DNA from 2 places in the Streptomyces platensis genome. Region 2 is predicted to be linked to the other one. Evidence: riboswitches for the same ligand, from Rfam matches in the RefSeq annotation. Region 2 holds a riboswitch; the other holds the start of a gene.

Region 1 (3,398 bases), 4.9 Mb from region 2:
GGACACCTTCGAGGTCGATCTGACCGACCGGACGCGGGTGCGGAGCGAGGTGCTGCGGCTGGCGGACCGCTGCGTACAGCGGCTGCGGGCGGCCGGGCGTTCCGGTCGCACGGTGGTCATCAAGGTGCGTAACTACGACTTCTCGACGCTGACCCGGTCCGAGACGCTCCGGGGGCCCACCGACGACCCGGCGGTGATACGGGAGGCCGCTGTGCGCCTGCTGGAGACGGTGGATACCACCGGCGGGGTGCGGCTGCTGGGTGTGGGTGTCAGCGGGCTGGCGGACTTCACACAGGAGGATCTGTTCGCCCAGCTGGCGACGGAGCGGGAGGCGGCGGAGGCCGCGACCGCGGCGGCCGTGGAGCAGGCCGACGGGGAGCGGGAGCCGCACGAGGCCGAGGAGGAGCGGCCGCGGCGCTGGTATCCGGGGCTGGACGTGGTCCACGACGAGTTCGGCGCGGGCTGGGTGCAGGGGAGCGGGGTGGGGAGAGTGACCGTCCGCTTCGAAACGCCATGGTCCGCACCGGGGAGGGTGCGGACCTTTGCTGTCGAGGACCCGGCGCTGCGGCCGGGGGAGCCCCTGCCGCTGGTGGGCGGGGCGCCGGCCGACGGTCAGTCGTCCGAGCCGGCGATCTTGCCGAAGTTCTTGTCGCCGGAGCCGGGGGACACCGGGTCGGTCGGGGAAGAAATATCCAGTCGGTAGTGGTGATAGAGCTGAAGTTCCTGCTCAGGGGAGAGATGGCGGCCCACGCCGAAGTCCGGTGCGTCCTTGATCAGCTTGCGGTCGTAAGGGATGTGCAGGCCCTCACCGACCATCTTGCTGGGCTCCAGGGGGACGAACGCATCCCGGCTGAAGAGTCCGGTGCGCACGGCCGCCCACTCCGGTTCCCCCGTCGCATCGTCGAGGTAGACCTCGTCGATGGTCCCTATTTTCGCGCCATTGCGGTCGAACGCTTTGCGGCCGATCAGGCTTCGGGGATCGATATCGGTTTGCACGGCCCCTCCAATTGGTCGCAACTGCCCTCTGACAACTACCAAACGGCACATTTCATGCCCCGGCCACTCGAAGGAGCCTTCGAGAGCCACGCTGGTAGGCTGGCGAATGGCCGCAGACCCCGTGCGGGAGAGTCCTTGTCGTTCGCGACCAGGGCGCCGAAGGAGCAAATCCTCCCCGGAATCTCTCAGGCACACGTACCGCATGGACGAGGTCACTCTGGAAAGCAGGGCGGGCCGCGGAAGCCACAGTGCCGGGACCCCTCCTCACCGACGGTGAAAGCCGGACCGCCATGCGCGGGCCGGTGAAGCTCTCAGGTTGAATGACAGAGGGGGAGGCCGTCCGGGCACCCGTGCCGTGGTGCCCCTCGTAGGTCGTACCGACCAGGAGGCCCCCGCAGATGACCACCAATCGCATCTCCTTGACCGAGCTGGAACGCGGCACCCCCTTCGAGCGCCGGCACATCGGTCCCGATCACGCGGCGCAGGCGAAGATGCTCGCGCACATCGGATTCGGGTCGCTGGACGAGCTCACCGCCACCGCCGTACCCGATGTGATCAAGAGCGCCGAGGCGCTCGGCCTGCCGCAGGCCCGTACCGAGGCCGAGGTGCTCCAGGAGCTGAAGGACCTGGCGGAGCGCAACGAGGTCCTGGCGTCCATGATCGGTCTCGGCTACTACGGCACGTTCACCCCGCCGGTGATCCTGCGCAACGTCATGGAGAACCCGGCCTGGTACACGGCGTACACGCCCTACCAGCCGGAGATCTCGCAGGGCCGCCTGGAGGCGCTGCTGAACTTCCAGACGATGGTCGCCGACCTGACCGGACTGCCCACCTCCGGTGCTTCACTGCTGGACGAGGGCACCGCCGCCGCCGAGGCGATGGCGCTCTCCCGCCGGGTCGGCAAGGTCAAGCAGGGCGTGTTCCTGGTCGACGCCGACTGTCTGCCGCAGACCATCGCCGTGATCGAGACCCGTGCGGAGCCCACCGGCGTCGAGGTCGTGGTCGCGGATCTGTCCGACGGCATTCCGGCCGAGATCGCCGAGCGCGGGGTGTTCGGTGTGCTGCTTCAGTACCCGGGTGCCTCCGGCGCGGTGCGGGACCCCCGCGCCGTCATCGAGCAGGCGCACGAGCTGGGTGCGATCGTCACCGTCGCGGCCGATCTGCTCGCCCTGACGCTGCTCACCTCGCCCGGTGAGCTCGGTGCGGACATCGCCGTCGGCACCACCCAGCGCTTCGGTGTCCCGATGGGCTTCGGCGGGCCGCACGCCGGCTTCATGGCCGTCCGTGACCAGTTCGCCCGCAGCCTCCCCGGCCGTCTGGTGGGCGTCTCCGTCGACGCCGACGGCAACAAGGCCTACCGCCTGGCGCTTCAGACCCGTGAGCAGCACATCCGCCGGGAGAAGGCCACCAGCAACATCTGCACCGCGCAGGTGCTGCTCGCCGTCATGGCCGGGATGTACGCGGTCTACCACGGCCCCGAGGGCCTGCGGACCATCGCCCGGCGGACCCACCGCTACGCCGCGGTCCTCGCCGAGGGCCTGCGGGCCGGCGGGGTGGAGATCGCACACGGCACCTACTTCGACACGCTGACCGCGCGGGTGCCCGGCCGGGCCGCCGAGGTCGTCGCCGCCGCCCGTGAGGCCGGTGTCAACCTCCGGCAGATCGATGCGGACCTGGTCGGCATCGCCTGTGACGAGACCACCGGGCGGGCGCAGCTGGCCGGCGTCTGGGGTGCCTTCGGGGTGTCCGGCGACGTCGAGCAGCTGGACGCGGCCGCCGCCGACGCGCTGCCGCAGGGGCTGCTGCGCCACGACGACTACCTCGCCCACCCGGTCTTCCACGAGTACCGCTCCGAGACCGCGATGCTGCGCTACCTGCGCACCCTCGCCGACAAGGACTACGCGCTGGACCGCGGCATGATCCCGCTCGGCTCCTGCACGATGAAGCTGAACGCCACGACCGAGATGGAGCCGGTCACCTGGCCCGCGTTCGGTCAGCTGCACCCCTTCGCGCCGGCCGAGCAGGCCCAGGGCTACCTCACGCTGATCCAGGAGCTGGAGGAGCGGCTGGCCACGGTCACCGGCTACGACAAGGTCTCCATCCAGCCGAACGCCGGATCGCAGGGCGAGCTGGCCGGTCTGCTGGCCGTCCGCGCCTACCACCGCGCCAACGGCGACGAGCAGCGCACGATCTGCCTGATCCCGTCCTCGGCGCACGGCACCAACGCCGCCAGCGCCGTGATGGCCGGAATGAAGGTCGTCGTCGTCAAGACCGGTGAGGACGGCGAGGTCGACACGGACGATCTGCACGCCAAGATCGAGAAGTACCGTGACGAGCTCGCGGTCCTGATGGTGACCTACCCCTCCACGCACGGCGTGTTCGAGGAGCACATCACCCAGATC
Region 2 (3,398 bases):
GACGCGGGTAGGCGGACCAGCCGGCGACGATCAGCTTGGGGCGGTGCTCCTTGGCGAGGCGCTCGACCTCTTCCATGTCGACCAGGTTGGTCTTCTCGTCGACGTGGTAGGGCACCACGTTGTAGAGCTTGCCGCTGAAGTTGATCTTCATGCCGTGGGTCAGGTGCCCGCCGTGGGCGAGGTTGAGACCCAGGATGGTGTCGCCCGGCTTGATCAGCGCGAACATGGCCGCGGCGTTGGCCTGCGCACCGGAGTGCGGCTGCACGTTGGCGGCCTCGGCACCGAAGAGCGCCTTGATGCGGTCGATGGCGATCTGCTCGACCACGTCGACGTGCTCACAGCCGCCGTAGTAGCGGCGGCCGGGGTAGCCCTCGGCGTACTTGTTGGTGAGGACGGAGCCCTGGGCCTCCATGACGGCGACGGGGGCGAAGTTCTCCGACGCGATCATTTCGAGGGTGGACTGCTGGCGGTGGAGCTCGGCATCGACGGCGGCGGCGACGTCGGGGTCGAGCTCATGGAGGGAGCTGTTGAGAAGCGACATGAGAGTTCCTGGGGAGTCAGGGGCGCGAGGGGCCTCTCCGGACGGGGTCCGGGGGAGCTTCCGCGCGGGCGGTGGCGGTCGGGGCTCCCGTCCGGGCGGGCCCGGGAGCGGGGGAGAGCCGGGGGCTCAGCTCTGGATGAAGGCGGCGTACTCGTCGGCCGAGAGCAGGTCGCCCGGCTCGCCGCTGATCTTCACCTTGAACAGCCAACCGCCCTCGAACGGGGCGGAGTTCACCAGCGAGGGGTCGTTGACGACGTCCTCGTTGATCTCGGCGATCTCACCGTCGACGGGCGAGTAGAGGTCGCTGACCGACTTGGTCGACTCCAGCTCACCGCAGGTCTCGCCCGCCGCGACCGTGGCACCGACCTCGGGGAGCTGCACGTAGACGACGTCGCCGAGCGCGTTGGCCGCGTGCTCGGTGATGCCGACCGTCGAGACGCCGTCCTCGGCGCCCGACAGCCACTCGTGCTCCTTGCTGTAGCGCAGCTGCTGGGGGTTGCTCATGGCTCGATTCTCCTGTACGCGAGGGTGTGATCGTGAAGGGGGGCACCTCCCGGACGAAGTCCGGGGGCACGTCTTGCGCAGTGAGACGCGCGGGCGCGCGCCGCCGCCTGCCGTCGGTGAACGGTTACTTCTGCCGCTTGTAGAACGGCAGCGCGGTGACCTCGTACGGCTCATGGCTTCCACGGATGTCCACGCAGACACCCTCCGTGCCCGCGGTGGCGTAGGCCGCGTCGACATAGGCGATGGCGATCGGCTTGCCGAGCGTGGGGGACGGGGCCCCGGAGGTGACCTCGCCGATGACCGTGCCGTCGGCCGTGACGACCGGGTACCCGGCCCGCGGCACCCGGCGGCCCCGGGCGATCAGCCCGACCAGCTTGCGCGGCGGCCGGGCCTCGGCACGCTCGGCGGCCTCGGCCAGGGCCTCGCGGCCCACGAAGTCCCCGCCGTTGGTGGTCTTCTCGAACTTCACGACCCGGCCCAGACCCGCGTCGAACGGCGTCGTCGCGGTGGTCAGCTCATGCCCGTAGAGCGGCATGCCCGCCTCCAGGCGCAGGGTGTCCCGGCAGGACAGCCCGCAGGGCACCAGCCCGGCGTCCTTGCCCGCCTCGGTCAGCGCCTCCCAGAGGGCGACCGCGTCCGCCGGCCGGACGAACAGCTCGAAGCCGTCCTCACCGGTGTAGCCGGTACGGGCGATCAGCGCCTGCACCCCGGCGACCGTGCCGGGCAGCCCGGCGTAGTACTTGAGACCGTCCAGATCGGCGTCCGTCAGCTTCTTGAGGATGCCGGGGGACTCCGGGCCCTGCACCGCGAGCAGCGCGTAGGCGTCCCGGTCGTCGCGGATCGCGGCGTCGAAGCCGCCCGCTCGCGCGCTCAGCGCGTCCAGCACCACCTGGGCGTTGGAGGCGTTGGCGACGACCATGTACTCCTGGTCGGCGAGGCGGTAGACGATCAGGTCGTCGAGGATGCCGCCCTTGTCCTCACAGATCATGGTGTAGCGGGCGCGGCCCGTCTTCACGCCGCCGATGTTGCCGACCAGCGCGTAGTCGAGCAGGTCGGCGGCCTGCGGCCCGGTGACGGTGATCTCGCCCATGTGGGAGAGGTCGAAGAGGCCGGCGCGGGTACGGACGGCGACATGCTCATCCCGCTCGCTGCTGTAGCGCAGCGGCATGTCCCAGCCGGCGAAGTCGGTCATGGTCGCGCCGAGCCCGCGATGGGTGGCGTCCAGCGCGGTACGGCGGGGGGCATCAGTCATGGTTCCGGGCTCCCAGGCAGGGGTGACAAGACGTTCTCCCCATCTGTCATCGGAACCTGAGAGGTTCACCGGTATCCCGCGAACGGACCCGGTTTGCACCTTGGGTGGAGCCGGCCCGTCAGCCGGGCAGCGGCTCGCTTTTCAGATCTGCCTCGCCCGTGCGGTATAGGGGCCTGAGAGATTCAAGGGAGGACTTGCTCCTTCGGCGCCCCGCCGTGGCGGCCGGGGACTCTCCCGCGCGGGTTCAAGCGGCCGGTATGCAGTTGGCGGTGCACAGGTGAGCTGTGATGTGCACGTGGCGGCCACATCATTGCACGGGATCGCCGGATAAAGGAGCCCCCTCCGCCGCCCCGCCCACGACGTGGGCAGATCGGACAATCGCCTTGATGGGCATTACCTTTTCTTGACACTCTGCGGGTAGGGGACGGACTCGAACCGGACCAGAACGGGCGGGGAGGGCGATCACGGTGCACAGCGAAGCGGCATTCGGGGCGACTTCAGGGGTCGTGCCCCCGGACGTCGTGCCGACGGCGCCGTCCGCCGCCATGTCCCGCACCGGCCGTACGCGGCGGGCCGTCATCCGGCCCGGACGCCGCACCGCGGTCGTGGACCTGCGGGGCGAGCGGCGGCCGCCCGGCGCCACCGAGCTGCGGTTCCCGGCCGGCGACCTGGTGGTGGTCTCCGGGCTGCCGGGCAGCGGCAAGAGCACCCTGATGCACCGGGTCGTGCCGCCGCTGGACGGGCACGGCGCCGTCGTGCACCGCATCGATTCGCAGGACGTCCGTGAGCGCTGGGAGCACGGCAGGCTGCGCCGGCTGCCGTACGGGCTCTACCGCCCGCTGGTCCGGGCCGCCCACTACCTGACCCTGGGCCGTGCGCTGCGCTCCGGTGACAGCGTGGTGGTGCACGACTGCGGGACGCTGGCGTGGGTGCGCCGCTGGATCGCGCGCGCGGCGCGGCGCGGCGGCCGCGGGGCGCATCTGGTGCTACTCGATGTGGCGCCCGAGGTGGCGCTTTCCGGCCAGGAGTCACGGGGCCGCGGGGTGTCGGGGTACGCCTTCGCCCGGCACCGCGGGGCGGTGGGCCGGCTGGTCGGCGCCG

Evidence for each region. Region 2 has a riboswitch for glycine ahead of gcvT (glycine cleavage system aminomethyltransferase GcvT). Riboswitches for the same ligand answer to the same signal wherever they lie in the genome.
Region 1: it holds a riboswitch for glycine, as region 2 does, so the genes downstream of both, gcvP (aminomethyl-transferring glycine dehydrogenase) here and gcvT (glycine cleavage system aminomethyltransferase GcvT) in region 2, are expected to answer to the same signal.

The regions. Positions count from the first base shown of each region.
Region 1 covers NZ_CP023691.1:1,184,335-1,187,732, reverse strand. The annotation lists gene CP981_RS04890 (DNA polymerase IV) at 1-703, shown strand, start outside; gene CP981_RS04885 (PRC-barrel domain-containing protein) at 613-996, opposite strand; glycine riboswitch at 1,111-1,207, shown strand; gene gcvP (aminomethyl-transferring glycine dehydrogenase) at 1,395-3,398, shown strand, end outside.
Region 2 covers NZ_CP023691.1:6,098,029-6,101,426, forward strand. The annotation lists gene glyA (serine hydroxymethyltransferase) at 1-541, opposite strand, end outside; gene gcvH (glycine cleavage system protein GcvH) at 668-1,045, opposite strand; gene gcvT (glycine cleavage system aminomethyltransferase GcvT) at 1,170-2,297, opposite strand; glycine riboswitch at 2,331-2,448, opposite strand; glycine riboswitch at 2,449-2,544, opposite strand; gene CP981_RS27160 (AAA family ATPase) at 2,843-3,398, shown strand, end outside.